DNA from 2 places in the Vibrio sp. R10-SF1-ISO8 genome. Region 2 is predicted to be linked to the other one. Evidence: predicted binding sites of a transcription regulator. Region 2 holds the regulator's gene; the other holds the start of a gene.
What was found. Region 2 encodes MetJ, which represses methionine synthesis genes. Its sites were predicted from a motif close to TTAGACNTNTANANGTCTAA; they were not measured.
Positions count from the first base shown of each region.

Region 1: the regulator MetJ is predicted to act here: its motif matches at 1,860-1,879, upstream of metH (methionine synthase).

Region 1 covers NZ_JCBDHL010000006.1:6,337-17,352, forward strand. Annotated here, with positions in the region: gene AC6R00_RS01875 (DedA family protein) at 1-365, shown strand, start outside; gene AC6R00_RS01880 (cation:proton antiporter) at 451-1,758, opposite strand; gene metH (methionine synthase) at 1,928-5,605, shown strand; gene mgtE (magnesium transporter) at 5,669-7,024, opposite strand; gene AC6R00_RS01895 (HPr family phosphocarrier protein) at 7,137-7,415, opposite strand; gene rapZ (RNase adapter RapZ) at 7,419-8,282, opposite strand; gene ptsN (PTS IIA-like nitrogen regulatory protein PtsN) at 8,282-8,728, opposite strand; gene hpf (ribosome hibernation promoting factor) at 8,733-9,020, opposite strand; gene AC6R00_RS01915 (RNA polymerase factor sigma-54) at 9,045-10,511, opposite strand; gene lptB (LPS export ABC transporter ATP-binding protein) at 10,562-11,016, opposite strand, start outside.
Region 2 covers NZ_JCBDHL010000015.1:3,186-14,201, reverse strand. Annotated here, with positions in the region: gene cytR (DNA-binding transcriptional regulator CytR) at 1-660, opposite strand, end outside; gene priA (primosomal protein N') at 1,017-3,218, opposite strand; gene rpmE (50S ribosomal protein L31) at 3,502-3,720, shown strand; gene AC6R00_RS10980 (malic enzyme-like NAD(P)-binding protein) at 3,977-5,254, shown strand; gene metJ (met regulon transcriptional regulator MetJ) at 5,358-5,675, opposite strand; gene AC6R00_RS10970 (O-succinylhomoserine (thiol)-lyase) at 5,895-7,061, shown strand; gene AC6R00_RS10965 (bifunctional aspartate kinase/homoserine dehydrogenase II) at 7,061-9,472, shown strand; gene metF (methylenetetrahydrofolate reductase) at 9,703-10,593, shown strand; gene zapB (cell division protein ZapB) at 10,691-10,933, opposite strand.

The DNA.
Region 1 (11,016 bases), on a different contig from region 2:
ATGCAGTACCACAGAGTCGTCTCGATCAGGTTGATGTGCTTTTAGGTAAACATGGTTTAGTGGCTCTGTTTAGTGCTCGATTTATCCCAGTTGTACGCTCTTTACTGCCATTAATGATGGGGATGAGGGCCAGAACAGTGGTGAAGTTTCATTATTTCTCTTGGCTTAGTGCGATCTTATGGACGCTACTTCTCTGCTCTTTCGGTATGTTGCTACCATCGCTTCCTGAATCTATAAGTAAATACATCACAGCGGGGCTTATGGCAGCGCCAGTCATTACTTTATGCGCAGCACTTTCAAGCATTATTGTCATCAAGCTGCGTAAATCGATGATGAAACCTGTCACGGAAAATGCTCAAAAATAGCTTTAGGTTACCTATGATCCAAAAGCTTTATATACTAAAAAGGCAGCTTGGTTAGCTGCCTTTGCGTTATAGATGTTTCCAAACCCTATTCTTGCTCTGCCTCTCTATTTTCAGAATCCATCTCTTTTTGGGCAAGCTTAGCTTTTTCGATCATTGGCGTAATGGTTGAGCCTTGGACTAAGATCGAGAACACCACTACCGAGTAGGTCATGACTAGGACAATCTCTTTTACATCGATCAGTTTATCCTGAATAACCCAGATACCAGACGGAATGGAAAGCGCCATGGCTAATGCCAATCCGCCTCTTAACCCACCCCAAGTAAGAATCTTGACCGACCAAGGGTTATATTTTCTAAAACGCTTAAAGCCAATGTATGACAAGAAAACACTTAGGTAGCGAGCTGACAAGACTAGAGGTACTGAGAAAGCCATTAGAATCCAGTCTTCTTTATGGAATTCAAACAACAGCATCGACATACCAATCAGCAAGAATAGAACTCCGTTAAGGAATTCGTCAACGAGTTCCCAGAAGTGATCGAGGTGATCTTCACTCTCTTTGGAGAAACCGATAAATCTGGTCCAGTTACCAATCATAATGCCAGATACGACCATAGCTAATGGTCCAGAAACATGCAGAACTTCGGCAAAGGCATAGCCTGCTGTTGGTATACCTATGGTTAGCAAGAGCTCCATTGAGTGATCGTCGGTAGAGCTGATTAGATAGTGGAACAATAAACCTAAAGCAAATCCATATAAGATGCCGCCCAGCGCTTCTTGGATAAACAGCATGGTAACACTACCAACCGTAGGCGCTTCGGTACCAAAGGCTATGGTAAAGATAGTGACAAAGATAACTAGGCCAAAACCATCGTTAAAGAGAGATTCGCCTTCGATTTGAGTAGAGATGCGTTTAGGAGCGTCGAGCTTTTTAACGATAGCCAGTACAGCGATTGGGTCGGTTGGTGAGATAAGCGCACCAAACAGTAGGCAGTAAACTAGGTCAAACTGAATACCGATAAACTGACAGAAACCATAAAGGACAAAGCCAATAAAGAAGGTCGAGAATAGAGTCGCGCCCAGAGCTAAGGCTGTGATTTCCCATTTTTGATCTTTGAGATTGGGTAGCTTGATACCTAGACCACCGGCAAAAAGGAGAAAACCCAATATGCCTTTAAGTAGGAAATCTTCAAAGTTAATGCTCGCCACTGTGTTTGAAGCGATTTCTGTTAAATGAAACCAATCATTTTGGCCTGCTACAAGAATCAACAGCGACAGCATCATCGATCCAGCAGTGATTGCGATAGTGGTTTGCATTTTACCTATCTTGCTGTTTACAAAAGCAATCAACATAGCTGCAGCTGATAGGAAACAGAGCGTGTAATAGACCGACATTATAATCTCGACATGTAACAAATTGTGAATGGGAATTTTCTGCCTACTATGTACAAATAGCAAACATTTTTTTGTCATAACTAAGTCATCAATTAACTCTTTTAGACGTCTAGACTCCTTTTTAATGTGTGATAGGATGGAGTGATAACTAAAGGAATGAGGCTGTACCGTGGGAAGTAATGTAAGGCAACAGATTGAAGCTCAATTAAAACAACGTATCTTGCTGATCGATGGTGGTATGGGCACCATGATTCAAGATTACAAATTAGAAGAGCAAGATTATCGAGGTGAGCGCTTTGCTGACTGGCATTGCGATTTAAAAGGTAATAACGACTTACTCGTTCTTTCTCAGCCTCAGCTTATTAAAGATATCCATTCTGCTTATCTAGAGGCAGGTGCAGATATCCTCGAAACCAACACCTTCAACGCAACCACTATTGCAATGGCTGACTATGAGATGGAAAGCCTAAGCGAGGAGATCAACTTCGCCGCAGCCAAACTCGCACGTGAGGCGGCTGATGAGTGGACGGCAAAAACGCCAGAAAAACCTCGTTACGTTGCAGGTGTATTGGGCCCAACCAACCGCACATGTTCTATTTCACCCGATGTAAACGATCCCGGCTATCGAAACGTTAGCTTTGATGAGCTCGTCGAAGCGTATTCAGAGTCGACTCGCGCTCTGATTAAAGGTGGCTCAGATCTAATTCTGATCGAGACCATCTTCGATACCTTGAACGCTAAAGCGTGTGCCTTTGCAGTAGACACTGTATTTGAAGAGTTGGGACTCACATTGCCAGTGATGATATCGGGCACCATTACCGATGCGTCAGGTCGAACGCTTTCTGGTCAAACAACCGAAGCTTTCTACAACTCCCTTCGTCACGTTAATCCAATCTCATTTGGTTTGAACTGTGCTCTAGGCCCTGACGAGCTACGCCCGTACGTGGAAGAGCTCTCACGTATCTCAGAGACATTTGTTTCGACTCACCCTAATGCGGGTTTGCCTAACGCCTTTGGTGAATATGATTTATCACCTGAAGATATGGCGGTGCATGTTAAAGAGTGGGCGGAAAGTGGTTTCTTAAACCTTATTGGCGGTTGTTGTGGTACGACTCCAGAGCATATCCGCCAAATGGCTATCGCGGTAGAAGGAGTAAAACCGCGCGCGCTACCAGAACTTATCACGGCTTGTCGTCTATCTGGTCTTGAGCCACTGACAATCGAAAAAGAAACCTTGTTTGTTAACGTTGGTGAAAGAACTAACGTAACGGGTTCTGCGCGCTTTAAACGTCTGATCAAAGAAGAGCTTTATGATGAGGCGTTAGAGGTTGCACGCCAGCAAGTCGAGAATGGTGCGCAAATCATCGATATCAACATGGATGAAGGCATGCTTGATGCTGAAGCATGTATGGTGCGTTTCCTCAACCTGTGTGCCTCTGAGCCAGAAATTTCCAAAGTGCCTATCATGGTCGACTCCTCTAAGTGGGAGGTTATCGAAGCTGGCCTGAAATGTATTCAGGGTAAAGGCATTGTTAACTCTATCTCACTCAAGGAAGGTAAAGAGAAGTTTGTTGAGCAAGCTAAGCTGATTCGTCGCTATGGTGCGGCTGTTATCGTGATGGCGTTTGATGAAGTTGGTCAGGCAGAAACGCGTGAACGCAAACTGGAAATCTGTACTAATGCCTACAATATCTTGGTTGATGAAATTGGCTTCCCACCTGAAGATATCATCTTCGACCCGAATATTTTTGCTGTTGCGACCGGTATCGAAGAGCATAACAACTACGCAGTAGACTTTATTGAAGCGGTTGCGGACATCAAGCGCGATCTGCCTTACGCGATGATCTCTGGTGGCGTGTCTAACGTCTCTTTCTCATTCCGCGGCAACAACTATGTACGTGAAGCGATTCACGCCGTATTCCTTTATCACTGTTTTAAAAACGGTATGGATATGGGGATCGTAAATGCTGGTCAGCTTGAGATTTACGACAACGTACCCGACAAGTTGCGTGAAGCGGTAGAAGATGTCGTTCTAAACCGACGTGATGATGGTACAGAGCGACTGCTCGATATTGCCGCTGAATATGCAGGTAAAGGCGTTGGAAAAGAAGAAGATGCGTCAGCACTTGAATGGCGTAACTGGTCAGTTGAGAAGCGTTTAGAGCATGCGCTAGTTAAAGGTATCACCGAGTTTATTGTTGAGGATACCGAAGAGGCGCGAGTTAATGCGAGCAAGCCGTTAGAAGTGATTGAAGGTCCACTTATGGACGGCATGAACGTGGTTGGTGACCTATTTGGTGAAGGCAAGATGTTCTTACCTCAGGTGGTTAAATCAGCTCGCGTGATGAAGCAGGCGGTTGCTCACTTAGAACCTTATATTAATGCATCAAAGCAAGCGGGCTCGTCGAACGGTAAAATTCTTCTAGCGACAGTAAAAGGTGATGTTCACGATATTGGTAAGAACATTGTTGGCGTTGTTCTACAGTGTAATAACTACGAGATCATCGATCTTGGCGTTATGGTGCCGTGTGAGCAGATCCTCAAGGTCGCCAAAGAAGAGAACGTTGATATTATTGGTTTGTCCGGCCTGATTACTCCTTCATTGGATGAAATGGTTCATGTGGCAAAAGAGATGGAGCGTCTCGACTTTGACTTGCCACTGCTTATTGGTGGCGCGACGACATCGAAAGCCCACACTGCGGTTAAGATTGAGCAAAACTACAAACATCCCGTGGTGTATGTAAACAATGCTTCGAGAGCAGTTGGTGTGTGTACTTCACTTCTGTCAGATGAGCTGCGTCCTGCTTTCGTCGAGAAGTTAGATGCTGACTACGTCCGTGTTCGTGACCAACACAATCGTAAGAAGCCAAGAACTAAGCCTGTGACTCTTGAACAAGCGCGTGCTAACAAAGTGGCGATTGATTGGGAGAGATATACACCTCCAGAGCCTGCTAAGCCGGGTGTTCATGTGTTCGATGATTTTGATGCTGCCACACTGCGCAACTACATTGACTGGACGCCTTTCTTTATGACTTGGTCGCTTGTCGGTAAGTACCCAGCGATTTTAGATCATGAAGAAGTCGGTGAAGAGGCGAAGCGCCTGTTTAAAGATGCCAATGATCTGTTAGATCGAGTAGAGAAAGAAGGTCTACTTAAAGCACGGGGTATGTGTGCGCTGTTCCCTGCAGCAAGTGTTGGCGATGATATTGAGGTGTACACCGATGAGTCACGCACTGAAGTGGCCAAAGTGTTGTATAACCTGCGTCAGCAAACAGAGAAGCCAAAAGGCTTTAACTACTGCCTATCTGATTATATTGCCCCTAAACAGTCAGGTAAGAAGGACTGGATTGGTGCGTTTGCCGTGACGGGTGGTATTGGTGAGCGCGAACTCGCTGACCAGTATAAGGCGGCTGGTGACGACTATAACGCCATCATGATTCAGGCGGTGGCCGATCGCTTAGCTGAGGCATTTGCCGAGTACTTACATGAGCAGGTACGTAAAGAAATCTGGGGCTATTCTGCAGATGAGAACTTATCGAACGATGAACTGATCCGTGAGAAGTATCAGGGGATTCGTCCTGCTCCTGGTTACCCAGCTTGTCCTGAGCACACAGAGAAAGGTTCTCTATGGGATCTGCTTAAAGTTGAAGAGACCATCGATATGTCACTGACGACAAGCTATGCGATGTGGCCAGGCGCGTCTGTTTCTGGTTGGTATTTCTCTCACCCAGATTCTCGTTACTTTGCGATCGCGCAGATCCAACAGGATCAAGCGCAAAGCTACGCGGACCGTAAAGGTTGGGATATGCTCGAAGCCGAGAAATGGTTAGGGCCAAACCTTAACTAGTTCTAAATCAAGAAACAAAAAGCGCAGCTTATGAGCTGCGCTTTTTAGTCTCTGAAAGTCTGATTAAATCATGATGGTTGCTAAGCCAAGGAAGACAGATAGGCCGATAACATCGGTCACGGTTGTGAGCGCCATACCCCCCGCCAGTGCCGGGTCGATGTTCATCTTCTTGAGTAGAATAGGGATAGTTACCCCAGCCACACCTGCGACCAGTAGATTGGTCAGCATTGCGGCGGAAATAATGCCGCCTAACATCCAATTTCCTTTCCAAGCGACAACGATACCGCCAATAATCAGTGCCCACATGATGCCATTGAGTAGGCCGATCGCGGCTTCCTTCATCAGCAGTTCACGTTTATTGGCATCACCAATATGACCAAGTGCTAGACCGCGAATTACGAGCGCTACGGTCTGGTTACCCGCGACACCGCCCATAGAAGGGACTATGGTCATTAAGACAGCAATTGCCGCCATTTGGTCAAGCGTTGCTTCAAACATGTTTGATACGGATGCGGCAGCAAGGGCTGCGAGAACATTCGCACCTAGCCAGATACTACGCTTACGCGCTGACTTAACCACGGGTGCGAAGGTATCTTCGTCATCATCCATACCGGCCATACTCATCATTGAGTGTTCAGCGTCTTCACGGATAACGTCGACTACGTCATCGATAGTGATACGACCAACCAAGTGTTGGTTCTCATCAATAACAGGCGCTGATACCCAGTTGCGGCGTTCAAACAAACTAGCAATGTCTGAGTCGCTCATAGTGACATCAATGGCTTCATCGGTATCTTCCATGACATCACTGATCTTGATGTCAGGCTGAGTAGTCAGAAGGGTTGTGATCGGTAGTTCACCAATCAAGCGACTTTCTTCGTCAATCACGTATAAAGCATCAGTTGCTTCTGGCAGTTCCCCTTTCATACGTAAATAGCGAAGTACAACATCGACGTCGACATCACCACGAATAGTGATAACGTCGGTGTTCATCAAACTACCGGCAGTGTCTTCTGGATAAGATAGGGCCGTTTCAACCAATAGACGCTCAGCTGTATCCATTTGGGATAAGACTTCGCGAGAAACATCATCTGGTAGGCTGCGAAGTACGTAAGCGACGTCATCGGTTTCCATACCTTCTGTTGCTTCAGCAAGCATCTCCGGCGCCATTTTGGACACCAGATCATCTTTAACGTCTTCGTTTAATTCATCAAGAATTTCACCGTAATCTTCCGGATCGGTGAGTTGCCAGAGGACTTCTCGACTTTTACGCGGAGAGGCTTCTAAGAGATGGGCAATATCTTCTGGTTCCATGTCCTGAAGTTGGCGACGGACATGGACAAAACGACCATTTTCTAGAGCTTCGGTAACTTCTTGGAGGGCTTGGTGAGCTTGATCGAATTCTATTTGCTCTGCCATTCATTCCCCCTGACTCTCTATGCTTACAATGCTGTGAATAGTAACTTAATTTTAGAATGTATTTAATAAGTTAATGTGAAGGAAGGTTATTTAGTGCCAAATGACTGGTGAATTACTCATCTTCGTCAAACTTGTCTTCAATAAGATGACAAACGGCTTCAAGAGCAGGGTGCGCATCACTGCCTTCAGCGCTGATAGTGACATGTTCGCCTTGTGCTGACTCGAGCATTAGCAGCCCCATTACGCTGTCTGCAGTCGCTTCTTTGCCTTCATGATTTTGAATGGTAAGGATGGCGTCGAAGGATTGAGCCAGTTCGACCAATTTGACAGCAGCACGAGCGTGAAGACCTAAACGATTTTGGATTAAGACAGTACGACTTTGCTGCTGCATAAATTATTCCTTGTGGTTTTTCTCGAGTGAAGCGTGACGAATCTGAACTTGATGACCCATCTGTGCAAAGTATTCGCCGATTTGCTGAGTGAGATAGACGGAGCGATGTTTGCCACCAGTACAACCAATAGCGACGGTTAGATAGCTACGATTGTTTTTCTCCAGCATTGGCAACCAGTGTTCAATGAACCTTTGAATTTGCTGTTTAAGCTCCATCACCTCTTGATGACCTTCCAAGAAGGATTTGATAGGTGCATCTAAGCCAGTTAAAGGTCTTAAATCTGGTTCCCAATGCGGGTTGGGTAAGAAGCGTACATCAAACACATAGTCGGCATCGCTTGGTAGGCCATATTTGAAACCAAAAGACTGGAAAACCATGACAAGATCTTTGCGTTCACGTCCTTCAACGCGCATACGCACTGTTTCACTTAGATCATGCAGAGATTGGTTACTGCTATCGATCACTAAGTCAGCATGCTCTTTGAGAGGAGAGAGGATACAGCGTTCTTTCTCTATCGCCTGCTCTAACGAGGTGTTTTCAATGCTGAGTGACAAAGGGTGAATTCGACGTGTTTCGCTATAGCGCTTTAATAGAGTCTCTTTGTTGGCATCCAAAAATAGCACGCTGACATCAGAACTTTTCTTTAGCTTAGTTAACACAGCTTCGACTAAGTTTGGCTCTGTTGGTAGGTTACGGATATCGATGCTGACGGCGACATTCTGTTTGCTGGTTTGAACCGATTGAACAAAGACTTCAAGCAGGTCGACGGGCAGGTTATCTACGCAGTAGTAACCTAAGTCTTCCAGTACGCGTAACGCAACGCTTTTACCTGCACCGGACTGACCGCTAACAACGATAAGGCGCATTATTGATTAACCATGATGTCGTAGAGCTCTTGGTCTGACTGAGCTTTACGCAGTTGTTTGAGGATCTGTTTGTCGTTTAGACGTTCTGCCATGCTCGAAAGTGTTTTTAGGTGCTCTTTACATTGTGCGTCTGGCACGAGTAGAGCAAAAAGTAGGTCGACAGGGCGATTGTCAATGGCGTCAAACTCAACAGGTGATTCACACTGCAGCAATACTGCGACAGCTTTATCGCTTGCTTGCATACGAGCATGGGGAATGGCTATTCCATTTCCAATGCCAGTACTGCCCATTTTCTCGCGACTGAGCATACATTCAAAAAGTTCGGTTGAGTTTTGCCCCGTTTGTTCAGCGACAAGTTCACTGATCATTTCAAGGGCTCGTTTTTTACTAGTACATTGAACTGCACTTTTGGTGCAGTCCAATGTAAGGATTTCGCTTAGTTGCATGGTTTTAGTGGGCGTTTAGCTTTTCTTTGTGCTTGTTGAGCTGTCGAACAAGTTTGTCGACGAGCGAATCTATCGCTGCATACATGTTTTCATCGTCTGAAGAGGCATGAATTTCAGCTTGATTTACGTGAAGGGTAGCTTCCGCGATTTGACGGAGTTTTTCAACTTTTAATACCACATGAATACTGTTGATATGGTCAAAAAAGCGTTCGAGCTTCTGAAACTTTTCGTTTACGTAGTCTTGCATTGAATCGGTTAGATCAACGTGGTGGCCATTAATATTGATTTGCATAGACTTTCCTTCTCGGTTGTAGGCCTAAAGCAGGCGTTTGCGCTGACTTGAAGGGGCTATTCCTAAAGACTCTCGGTATTTCGCTATCGTCCTACGAGCGACCTGAATCCCTTGGTCAGCGAGTAGAGCTGCAATCTTACTGTCACTGAGTGGTTTCGCACTGTTCTCTGCAGCGACGAGTTTCTTAATCAGTGCACGGATTGCAGTTGATGAGCACTCTCCGCCATTGTCGGTGCTGACATGGCTTGAAAAGAAGTACTTCAGTTCAAAAATGCCACGAGGGGTATGCATGTATTTCTGCGTGGTAACCCTAGAAATGGTGGACTCATGCATGTCGACAGCTAAAGCAACATCATTAAGCACCATTGGCTTCATGGCTTCTTCACCATACTCAAAGAAATCGCGTTGATGTTCAACAATACACTTAGCAACTTTGAGCAACGTCTCGTTTCTACTTTCTAAGCTTTTGATTAGCCATTTTGCTTCTTGCAGGTTGCTGCGAATGTACTGACTATCGGCAGTATTGCCTTTGCCCAGTGCTGCATATTGCTGGTTGACCTTCAGTCTTGGCACTGAGTCTGGATTAATGGTTACTACCCACTTACCGTGATCCTTAAACACGGACACATCTGGGATAACATATTCAGCATGGTCAGGGGCAATACGGCTTCCTGGTCTTGGATCAAGCTGTTGAATCAGCTTGAGTACTTCACGCAGCTCTGCTTCTTTTAGCTTAGTCTCTTTTATAACCAGTTTGTAATCACGGTTACCTAACTGGTCGATATGGTTAGTTAGTACTAACTTGGCTTCTGCCAACCAAGGAGTGTCTTCTGGGAAGGTGGCGAGCTGAAGTAGCAAGCAGTCTTGGAGATTATTGGATGCAACGCCGAGTGGATCAAATTGCTGGATACGTTTACGTACAGCTTCAATTTCCTCGATCTCAATCTCTTCGTTATTGAAGCTGTCGAGGATGTCCTCAGTCGATACAGTTAAATAACCATAGTCATCAATGGCATCAATCAGTGCCAGGGCGATGGTGCGGTCCGTTTCACTAAATGGCGTGAGGTCTAATTGCCAGATTAGGTAGTCTTGCAGAGATTGAGTGGTTTCACCTTGGTAGACGGGAGCGTCATCATCAAGAGCGATGCCTGTACTACCCGTGTTTGCACTGTAGACATCTTCCCAAGTGGTATCAATTTCGAGGTCGTTGCTGATTTCAGATTTTTCTATCAGCTCTGAGCTGTCTTTTACATCAGGCTCTGCTGTTTCTGCAAGCTCAACTGTGGATTCTTTCTCTTCATTGCGGTTTGTTTCTTCAGCAGACGGCTCATCACTGGTTTCTTCAACCTCGAGGAGAGGGTTTGAATCCAAAGCTTCTTGAATCTCTTGTTGAAGATCTAGCGTCGACAGCTGCAACAAACGAATCGCTTGCTGCAATTGAGGTGTCATCGCTAACTGCTGTCCTAGCTTGAGTTGTAATGAGGGTTTCATTCAGTATTACTTGCCTTAATGCTGGAGAATCTTACCGTTCTTCCCTTTAATCATAGACGGAATTGTTCGCCGAGATAAACTTGTTTCACTTGCTCGTTGTTTAGCACTTGATCTGGTGTGCCTTCTGCGATGAGGTGACCTTGGCTTACAATGTAAGCTTTTTCACATACATCCAGTGTTTCACGAACGTTGTGGTCAGTGATCAATACACCCAGTCCACGATCTCTTAAATGTTCAATGATCTTTTTAATGTCGATAACCGAAATCGGGTCAACACCTGCAAACGGCTCATCCAACAGAATGAATTGAGGGTTGGCTGCTAGTGCGCGTGCAATTTCTACACGGCGACGCTCACCCCCTGATAATGCCATACCCGCGCTGTGGCGTATGTGCTGAATGTGGAATTCTTCTAACAAATCTTCTAGCTTGTCTTGGCGTTCTTCGCGAGTCATCTCTTCGCGAGTTTCCAAAACCGCCATAATGTTGTCTTCAACAGACAACTTAC
Region 2 (11,016 bases):
GGTGAAATCACCGGTAGTACAGTAATTCGGGTTCATGGTGATCCCAGCGCGTCGCAGCGCTTGTTGATAACCTTGATGACGGAATTGACATAGAACCGCTGTTTCAGGGCCAGAGATTTGTGCAATTCGCTTGTGGCCCATTTGCGTTAAGTAGTTCACCGCTTCAAAGGCAGAGGTCAAGTTGTCGATATGTACTGTGGGTAGTTCTAACTCTGGTGCAAACTCACAAGCCATTACCATAGGCGGTAAGTTCTTTTGTTCAGGTTTACTAACGTCAAATGGAAGATCTGTACCAAGCAGCAACATACCATCCGCTTGCTTAGTAAATACTAGGTTTACAAATGAGCTTTCACGCTTCTTCTGTTGCCCACTATCACCAAGTAAAACGATGTATCCGTGCTCCATTGCCGCATCTTCAATTCCGCGAATGATCTCGGTGTAGTAAGGATCACAAATATCAGGAATGATTGCGATGATTGTTTTTGATTCGTTACGACGCAAGTTACGCGCTAACGAGTTTGGTGAATAACCAGCTTCTAAAACAGCATCTTCGACTCTTTTCCTTGTCGCTGACGATACCTTTTCTGGATTCATTAGCGCTCTAGACACTGTCGCTGTTGAAACTCCCGCAAGCTGGGCAACATCCTTCATTGTCGCCATATATAATTAACCCTCTTCATTTCCAAATTGGCAGCTCAAGCGCCACCTAAGCCTCTAGTTGAAATGCATCTCATCGGTTGAACGGCCAAATTGATGTCGACTTGTAGGCTAAAATACCTATCTTCTCATTTATTTGCACTGAGCAAACGTTTAACTCACACACAATGACCTGAGAGCAACATATTGCACAAGACCTAGTTTATTCATTTCAAAACACAAAGTTACGGGAGATTTAACAAAATCGGCAGTCAATAGGCGATCTGAATCACAAATAAATGAAAAAGGTGTGAATGTGAAGAAACTCAATAGCCTCCAATGGCACGAAGTATCAAAAACTAGGGTAGGTTTTCACACCGTTAACTCAGATCCTGAGGCTCAATGTCTAAGCTCCAACGCACTTTCTTCGCATTCGGCAACATTTGGATTGCAGGCTTAGCGCTTGCAAGTAGCTTTTGCATTACGGGGCGACTTTGTGTTTGCAGTAGAAGCTGCCAACGATACTTACCAGCGCGTTTTGCTAGCGGTGCTGGCGTCGGTCCAAGTACTTGGCAATGATCATCAAACAGAGGATGCGCCTCTAGCGTATGACGGACCTGGCGTAAAAACTCCTCGACTGGCTGAGAATGATTCGCTTCAGCCTTAAACAGAGTCAGAAACGAATACGGTGGTAACTGCGCTAGCTTTCTCTCTTGTAACGCTGTTTCTGCAAAGTGGCGATAACTCTTAGTTAATAACGCTTGCAGTAGGCTATGTTCTGGGTGGTGGGTTTGCAGCACCACCTCTCCCGGCTTGCTTGCGCGTCCTGCTCGTCCCGCTACCTGTATAAACAGTTGTGCTAGACGCTCGGACGCTCGGAAATCACTGCTATAAAGAGAACCATCCACATCTAATAGTGCCACTAGAGTCACGTCTGGGAAGTGATGACCTTTGGCCAACATTTGCGTACCAATCAAAATTTGATACTCACCATTACGAATCGCCCCTAACGCAGTCTCTAGGCTGCCTTTTCGACGCGTGCTGTCTCGATCAATACGGATGGTTTTAAACTCTGGAAAAAGCTCAGCAAGCTGTTTTTCTAACTGCTCAGTTCCAACACCTACTGTTACCAAGTGCGTTGAACCACAACCCTGACATTGATGAATAATCGGTTGTTGGGAGCCGCAATGGTGGCAGCGAATTTCATTGCTGTTCTGGTGATAGGTATAATAAGCATCACAACGTTTACATTCCGCAATCCAGCCGCATTCATGACACATCAATGCCGGAGAAAAACCGCGTCGGTTTAAAAACAGCATCACTTGGTTGCCTGCCTTTAAATGGCGACGCATTTCGGCGATGAGTGGCGCAGAAAGACCACTCTCTAGGTATAGCCCTTTAACATCTAGCACTTTGTTGGTTGTTGGCGTCGCCGCTCCCGCACGAGAAGAAAGCACTAGATGATGGTACTTGCCACTTAAGGCGTTATGTAGAGTTTCTAAAGCTGGCGTGGCTGAGCCAAGCACAATTGGGATCTGCTCTTTGTTAGCACGCATCACCGCCACATCACGCGCATGGTAGCGCAGACTATCCTGCTGCTTGTACGAAGCATCATGCTCTTCATCAACGATAATAATGCCAAGATTGGCAAAAGGCGTGAGCAGTGCAGAGCGAGTACCAATCACAATGCCAGCGGCGTTATCACGCGCACTAAGCCAAGCATTAAGTCGCTCTGTATCATTTAAACCCGAGTGCACTACCTCAACCGGAACATTAAAGCGTTTCCTAAATCGGTTAATGGTTTGCGGCGTTAAACCTATTTCAGGCACAAGAACTAACGCTTGTTTGCCTTGCTCAAGCGCAGGTTTAATCAGGTTGAGGTACACTTCCGTTTTACCAGAACCCGTTACCCCTTCTAGCAGGTAACAAGCGAAACCTTCATTGCTATTAACCGTCGCAATCGCCACTGCCTGCTCAGAGTTTAGCTTTGGCTTATCGACATCAGCTTCAACGTCGTGTTTCCACTCACGAATCACTGGTCTTTTCTCTATCGATTCAATCCAGCCTTTTTCTGCCAAGGTCTTTAGTACAGATGAACTGATCTCTTCATCGACAAAACGTTGATGCGAAATCGAGCCTGACTCCAGCATATGCATCACTTTGGCTTGTTTAACCGCGCGGCCGAAACCTATCATCAGTTGGTCTCGACCACTTGCGGTGAGCTGCCATTCCACCAGCGTCGCGAAATCGGCGTCTTTACCTTTTCTCAGCGCACTCGGCATGGCATTAAACAAAGTGTCACCAAGCGGATACTGATAAAACTGACTGCACCAAAATAGCAAGGAGTAGAGCTTTTCTGGCCACACAGGCTGGCTATCCAACACGAGCTTGATCGGCTTAAGCTTATCTAGGCTGAACTCTGACTCATTCACCAGCGCAGTGACAATGCCAACCAGAGTTTGACGACCAAAAGGGACAGAGACACGCCCACCAATGATAGGAAATAGGTGGTTGGGAATCTGATAATCAAACTGTTTATCGAGAGGCACAGGCAATGCCACGCGCGCAATTGTTGGTCGCATAATAGGCTATACAGCTAAATGAAAGGTTACGTGAGTTAGTCTAAGGGAAAAGCCTAGCAGTGGAAAGAGAGCGCAATTCAAGCCTGAAGAATAACTTAGGCTAAAAAAGTAGCGATTTCGGATCTAAACTGGTTGATCCTAAGTCAGGTATTCATTACTATATCGCGCCTTAGTGATATGGCTAGCTTTACAGCAGCGGTATCCGAAAAGGTTTTTTATTAACTACGTGTGGTGTCCGGCTTAGAATCGGATAGCGACACGGCCTATATTTAGAGGTTCTCCCATGAAAGCTGGTATCCACCCAGAATACAAAGCAGTAAAAGCGACTTGTTCTTGCGGTAACTCTTTTGAGTTCAACTCAACTCTAGCTAAAGAGTCTATCCACCTAGACGTATGTGACAAATGTCACCCATTCTACACTGGTAAGCAACGTATCGTTGATACAGGCGGCCGTGTTGATCGCTTCAACAAGCGTTTCGGTGCTCTATCAAGCAAGAAGTAATTTCTTCTTAGCCGAATCTAAAAAGGACGCTCAGGCGTCCTTTTTTGTTATCTGTCACTCACGCAATATCCATTTTGCAGAGTAATCTATTATTAATTTTAATATTCGCTAGCCATATCTCTGTTCATCTGGTCTTATCTCCAGTCATTTACTACTTTTTATTGCTTCGGCTCGCATTCTGACCTAGGCAGCTTGACTTAGTTACTCTAGAATGGATTTCCCCATTCCATATAATTATTAATGAGTACCTACACCTATGTCAGACGACAATCGCCAAGAAGTATCCCCAGAAGAACAGTTTCGTCAGCAAGCTTTGGATTATCATGCTTACCCAACTCCAGGTAAAATTGCAGTCGCACTGACCACACCAGCAGAAACGGCAAAAGATCTTGCTCTAGCCTATAGTCCTGGTGTGGCAGAGCCTGTACGTGAAATCGCACAAAACGCTGACAACGTCTACAAGTACACATCAAAAGGCAACATGGTTGCTGTTATCTCAAATGGTACGGCGATTCTTGGTCTTGGCAACTTAGGTCCTCTTGCATCTAAACCTGTAATGGAAGGTAAATCACTGCTTTTCAAACGCTTTGCGGGTTTAGATTCAATTGATATTGAAGTAAAGCACCGTACTATCGAAGAGTTTGTCGATACCGTTGCTAACATCGCCGATACTTTTGGTGGTATTAACTTAGAAGACATCAAAGCGCCAGACTGTTTCGAAATCGAAAAGCAGTTGATTGAGCGTTGTGATGTACCTGTTTTCCACGATGACCAGCACGGTACGGCGATTGTTACCGCAGCAGGTATGCTTAATGCCATTGAACTTCAAGGGAAGAAGTTAGAAGACACAACGATTGTGTGTCTCGGTGCAGGTGCAGCAGCAGTAGCATGTATGGAGCTACTGATTAAGTGTGGCGCGATGCGTGAGAAAATCTACATGCTTGACCGTAAAGGTGTTATCCACACTCGTCGTGACGATCTTAACGAATACAAACAACTATTCGCCAACAACACAGATAAGCGCACACTAGAAGACGTTATCGAAGGTGCTGACCTGTTCCTTGGTGTATCAGGCCCTAACCTACTCTCACCAGAAGCTCTTCAGTTGATGGCAGACAAACCTGTGGTCTTTGCGTGTTCTAACCCAGATCCAGAGATCAAACCTGAACTTGCTCACGAAGTACGTAACGATCTGATCATGGGTACTGGTCGTAGTGATTACCCTAACCAAGTAAACAACGTGCTGTGTTTCCCATTCATCTTCCGCGGTGCATTAGACGTACGCGCAAGTGAAATCAACGATGAGATGAAACTGGCAGCGGTAGACGCTATTCGCCAACTAGCGAAAGAAGAAGTACCAGCCGAAGTCCTAGCAGCTGCTGGCGTTGATGCACTGTCATTTGGTCCTGGTTACATCATTCCAAAACCAATGGATCCACGACTATTGCCTCGTGTTGCTAAAGCCGTTGCTCAGGCCGCTGTTGACTCAGGTGTTGCTCGCATTGAAATGCCAGAAAATTATATGGCCGAGTAAATTGGCTAAATAGTCTCTTCGAGAACGAAAAAACCGCTGTTAAGACAGCGGTTTTTTTAATTCAATTTCGTCAGCGTGCGAAAATTAGGTGCGACTATTTTTATTATTCGTCGAAAGATTCGAACTCAATTCCCATCTCTGTCATCAGTTTTTTCACTTCAGCAGGGAGATCGTCTGGGCGGTCTTTACGTAAATCTTCATCAGTCGGCAGTGGCTGCCCGGTATATGCATGCAAAAAAGCTTCACACAATAGCTCGCTGTTTGTTGCGTGGCGCAGGTTATTAATCTGGCGGCGAGTACGCTCATCAGTCAAAACCTTTAATACTTTCAATGGAATAGAAACTGTAATCTTCTTTACTTGTTCGCTTTTCTTTCCATGCTCAGCATATGGGCTAATGTATTCGCCATTCCAATCTGCCATTGCGCACCTTTCGTTATTTATTATGGTTGAAAATAGAATCCCTAATTTTAGCGGTATTTATAGCCACAAGCAAAGACATATAGACGTCTAGAAGTGTTGACGTCCACAAAAATGATAAGTAAAGTGGAAAGGCATGGGATTGGAATAACATATATCTAACAAGATAAAGGTATAGCGTATTCCCAAATAGAAGTCACTAAAGTTCGAAAGGAAACACTTATGAGCACCCGCAAACCAGCCACAATCGCGGTACGTACTGGTATCGAGTCCGACACTCAACATCACGCAGTTGTTCCACCTATTTACCTCTCGACGAATTATGGCTTCCCAGCCTTTGGTGATGTACCAAAGTACGATTACACCCGCTCAGGCAACCCAAACCGCGGGCTACTCGAAACTGCTCTATTTGAACTTGAGTCAGGTAAAGGCGCGGTCGTGACCAATTGTGGTACTTCAGCGCTGAATCTATGGGTATCCGCTTTCCTTGGCCCAGATGACCTTATCATCGCACCTCACGATTGCTACGGTGGTACTTACCGTCTATTCAATACCCGTGCAAATAAAGGTGATTTCAAAGTTCTATTTGTTGATCAATCTAACGAGCAAGCCTTTGCTGAAGCCCTAGCTAAAAAGCCTAAACTGATCCTATTGGAAACACCATCTAACCCGCTAGTTCGTGTCGTCGACATCGCAGACGTATGTGAGAAAGCCAAACAAGTTGGCGCTCTAGTGGCTGTCGACAATACCTTTTTGACACCCGTGTTCCAAAAGCCTTTAGACCTTGGCGCCGACTTTGTTATTCACTCAACCACTAAGTATATCAATGGTCACTCTGATGTTATTGGTGGTGTTGTCATTACCAAAACAGAAGAACACGCGGAAGAGCTCGCTTGGTGGGGTAACTGTATTGGTGCGACAGGCACACCATTTGATAGCTATATGACATTACGCGGCATCCGAACTCTGGGGGCGCGAATGAAGGTACATGAAGAAAGCTCTCGACAAATTTTAGGCTTCTTACAGACCCAAGATTTAGTCGGTAATATCTATCACCCTAGCCTACCTGAACACCCAGGCCATGAGATTGCTAAAAAGCAGCAAACTGGCTTTGGGTCTATGCTCAGCTTTGAATTCGCAGGTAGCTTTGAACAACTTAAATTCTTTGTTGGTGAACTAGAACTGTTTTCCCTTGCAGAATCTCTTGGCGGTGTAGAGAGCCTAATCTGTCACCCAGCGTCAATGACGCACCGAGCAATGGGAGAAGAAGCACTTGCAGAGGCTGGCGTTTCTCAACAACTGCTGCGCCTGTCGGTTGGGCTTGAAGATGCAGAAGATTTAATTGCTGACCTTGAACAAGCTTTCGCAAAAGCTAAGGAAGCCTTCTAATGTCTACTCAACCTCAACTCCATAAGTTTGGCGGAAGCAGCCTAGCCGATCCTGAATGCTACCGCCGCGTCGTCGGTATCTTAAAAGAATATTCACAATCAGAAGATCTGATTGTTGTTTCAGCCGCAGGTAAAACGACCAACCGTTTGATTGCATTTCTCGAAGCCCTCAATAAAGATGGCCGTATTGCTCATAAAGAACTCCAAGCACTACGCCAGTTTCAAACCGAGCTGATTGAAACGCTTATTGAGGGAGAAGTAAAACAGCAGCTACTCGCTACTTTAAATGATGAGTTCAGCACCTTGGGCGAGTTGACTTATCCACTCAACGAAGCAGAGAAAGCAGCTGTTTTAGGTCATGGCGAAGTTTGGTCTTCACGCCTATTGGCAGCGCTGCTCAATCAACACTCCCTACCTGCTGTGGCTCAGGATGCTCGCGCATTTTTACGTGCTGAAGCGGGTACTCAGCCTGAAGTCGACTTTGGTGCTTCTTACCCGCTAACTAAAGAAGTATTGGTACAACACGCTCACCATAGAGTGGTGATCACTGGCTTTATGGCTCAAGATAGCCAAGGGCATACCGTGTTACTAGGGCGTAATGGTTCTGACTATTCAGCAACCGTTATCGGCGCGCTGGCAGAAGCGAAACGCGTAACCATCTGGAGTGACGTAGCAGGTGTATACAGTGCAGACCCAAGATTAGTATCCGATGCCTGTCTTCTACCGTTGTTACGCTTAGATGAAGCCAGTGAGCTTGCAAGACTTGCTGCCCCTGTACTGCATAGCCGTACGTTACAACCCGTCGCTCAAAGTGCGATGGATCTACATCTTCGTTGCAGCTACCAACCAGAATCTGGTTCTACACGCATAGAACGTGTGCTTGCCTCTGGTCGCGGTGCAAAAATCATCTCATCACTAGATGAAGTGCTATTAATTCAACTCAATTTCACCTCTGGTCATGATTTCCAACGAGTCGAAAATGAGGTACTTGCAAGCCTCAAGCGAGCGCAGCTTGAACCACTGACTTATGAAGCTCAAGCAGACCAACATTGCTTACGTCTCGCTTATACAAGTGAAATAGTGGGTGGCGCTTTAGAGTATCTACAAGACGCAGCAATTGAAGCGGAGATTAAGCTTAAAGAAGGTTATTCGATGGTAGCCGCGGTAGGTGCTGGCGTAACCAAGAATGCCAACCACTGCTATGGTTTCTACCAGCAACTGAAATCTTCACCTGTCGAGTTTATTTCAGAATCATTGTCCGGGCTTAGCTTAGTTGCCGTTTTACGCACAACCGATACAAAACCCTTAGTTAAAGCTATTCATAGCCAATTGTTCCAAGCCCAGAAACGTGTCGCTATTGCCCTGTGTGGTAAAGGCAATATCGGCTCAAGCTGGTTAGAACTGTTCACCGAGCAAAAGAGCGAACTTGAAAAGCGTCATGGTATGAACTTTGAGTTAGTGGCTGTGATTGATAGCCAAACTTATTGGTTCGACCCGAAAGGAATTGATGCAAGCCAAGTTGGTGTTCATTTCGATGACGAAGCGATTAGCCACGAAGGAAACGACTGGATTGAAAAACTCGGTGCTATTCAAGGCTATGATGATCTTGTTGTGTTGGATGTGACTGCCAGTCAAACCTTAGCCCAACGCTACTTAGAAATTGCGGAGCAAGGCATGCACTTGATCTCGGCAAATAAAGTCGCGGGGTCAGCTTCTAGCCAATACTACCATCAGGTTCAAGACGCCTTCGCAAAGATCAATCGTCACTGGCTTTACAACGCTACCGTTGGTGCAGGGCTGCCAATTAACCACACAGTTCGAGACCTACGAGAAAGCGGCGATGACATTATCGCATTATCAGGTATTTTCTCAGGCACCCTCTCGTGGCTATTCCAGCAATACGATGGCAGTGTTCCTTTCGCCGAGCTGGTAGACCTAGCGTGGCAACAAGGTTTAACTGAACCCGACCCGCGCAGTGACTTAGACGGTTCAGACGTTATGCGTAAACTCGTCATCCTCGCGCGCGAGTCAGGCCTTGCATTGGAGCCAGAAGCGGTAAAAGTTGAAAGTTTGGTGCCTACAGAGCTCGCAGAGCTATCTCTAGATGAATTTCTTGATAGGAGTGCACTATTAAGCGAACTGCTCGCAGAACGCCTTGAGAAAGCTCAGCGCGAAGATAAAGTGCTTCGCTATGTCGCAAGATTAGAGAAAAATGGCACCGCAACGGTAGGTGTTGAAGCTCTAAGCAAAGAACATGCTTTAGCGAACTTGCTGCCATGTGACAATATATTCGCTATCGAGAGTAAGTGGTATAAAGATAACCCGCTTGTTATTAGAGGCCCAGGCGCAGGCAAAGAAGTCACCGCAGGTGCGATTCAATCTGATTTGAACCTCCTCTCAAGTTTAATCTAACTCACAAAGGCGCTGATCTCCTCAGCGCCTTTTTACTCTATTCTCTTTCAAGCCTGCATCAATTTAATTCAACTAAACTTGAAGTCAGCTCATGGTTAAGTTGAAAAATATTCATAATCACATTATTGACATTAAATCGTATTCATTACATTCTGTAGACATATAGACGTCTAAACGTCGATTTGAAATTTTAGAGTTTTATGGCACGGAGTGGCCACAGGGAGAGTAAGATGGGATACACGCACGCGAGTCATATCGACGCCTTAAATCAAAATATCGCTGAACTATCTGACAATATCAACGTGTCATTCGAGTTTTTTCCACCTAGTAGCGAAAGGATGGAAGAAACACTTTGGAACTCTGTGCACCGCCTTAAGACTCTACAACCAAAATTTGTTTCGGTTACCTATGGTGCTAACTCCGGTGAGCGAGATAGAACACACTCGATTATCAAAGAGATCAAAGATCAAACAGGTCTGGTTGCCGCACCGCACTTAACCTGTATAGATGCCTCACGCGAAGAGCTTATCCAAATCGCCGATGACTACTGGGCAAATGGTATTCAAAGTATTGTCGCGCTGCGTGGTGATATTCCCCCAGGTGGTGGTAAGCCTGAAATGTATGCTTCTGATCTCGTCACGCTACTAAAAGAGCGTCATGACTTCGATATCTCAGTGGCGGCTTTCCCTGAAGTTCACCCAGAAGCAAAAAGCGCTCAAGCTGACCTACTTAACCTAAAACGTAAGGTAGATGCAGGTGCGAACCGAGCTATCACTCAGTTCTTCTTTGACGTAGAGAGTTACTTGCGATTCCGTGACCGCTGCGTGGCGGCAGGAATTGATGTTGAAATTGTTCCTGGTATTTTACCTGTTTCGAATTTCAAGCAAGCTTCTCGCTTTGCAGCGCAGAACAACGTTAAAGTTCCGGGATGGATGGCTAAGCAGTTTGAAGGTTTGGACGATGATCCAACGACAAGGCAGCTAGTTGGAGCAAGCCAAGCGATTGATATGGTGCGTACATTGAGTCGTGAAGGGGTTAAGGATTTCCATTTCTACACTCTAAACCGTGCGGAAATGACTTACGCCCTGTGCCACACTTTAGGCGTTCGCCCTAAAGCATAGGCAATATTCAAAAATGACCAATTATTGCTTGGTCATTTTTGTACATAGAAAGCAAAAAGGCTGAACCTGAGTTCAGCCTTTTTTATTCGAGTAGTGATTACTCTACTTCATCCATTTTGCCAAGTAGGCTACGGATGCGCTCTTGCCAAGCAGAGTGCTCTTGCTGCATTTGCTGAGCTTTTTGTTCTAGCTCTTCACGATTGCTACGTAGTTCGTTTGCTTCAGTTGCTAGCTTTTCTTTCTCTTCTTTCAGTTCTTCAACTTCCATTTGTAGAAGAGCAATTGTATCTACTGCAGTTTGGATTTTTGCTTCTAGTTGTTCTAATACTTCAAAAGACATCTTAGCCTACCTATCTATTATTCGGAGAAGGTTTCGGTCACCTATGTTCCAAAACCATTTGCAACCATTCTACTCAGCCGAGA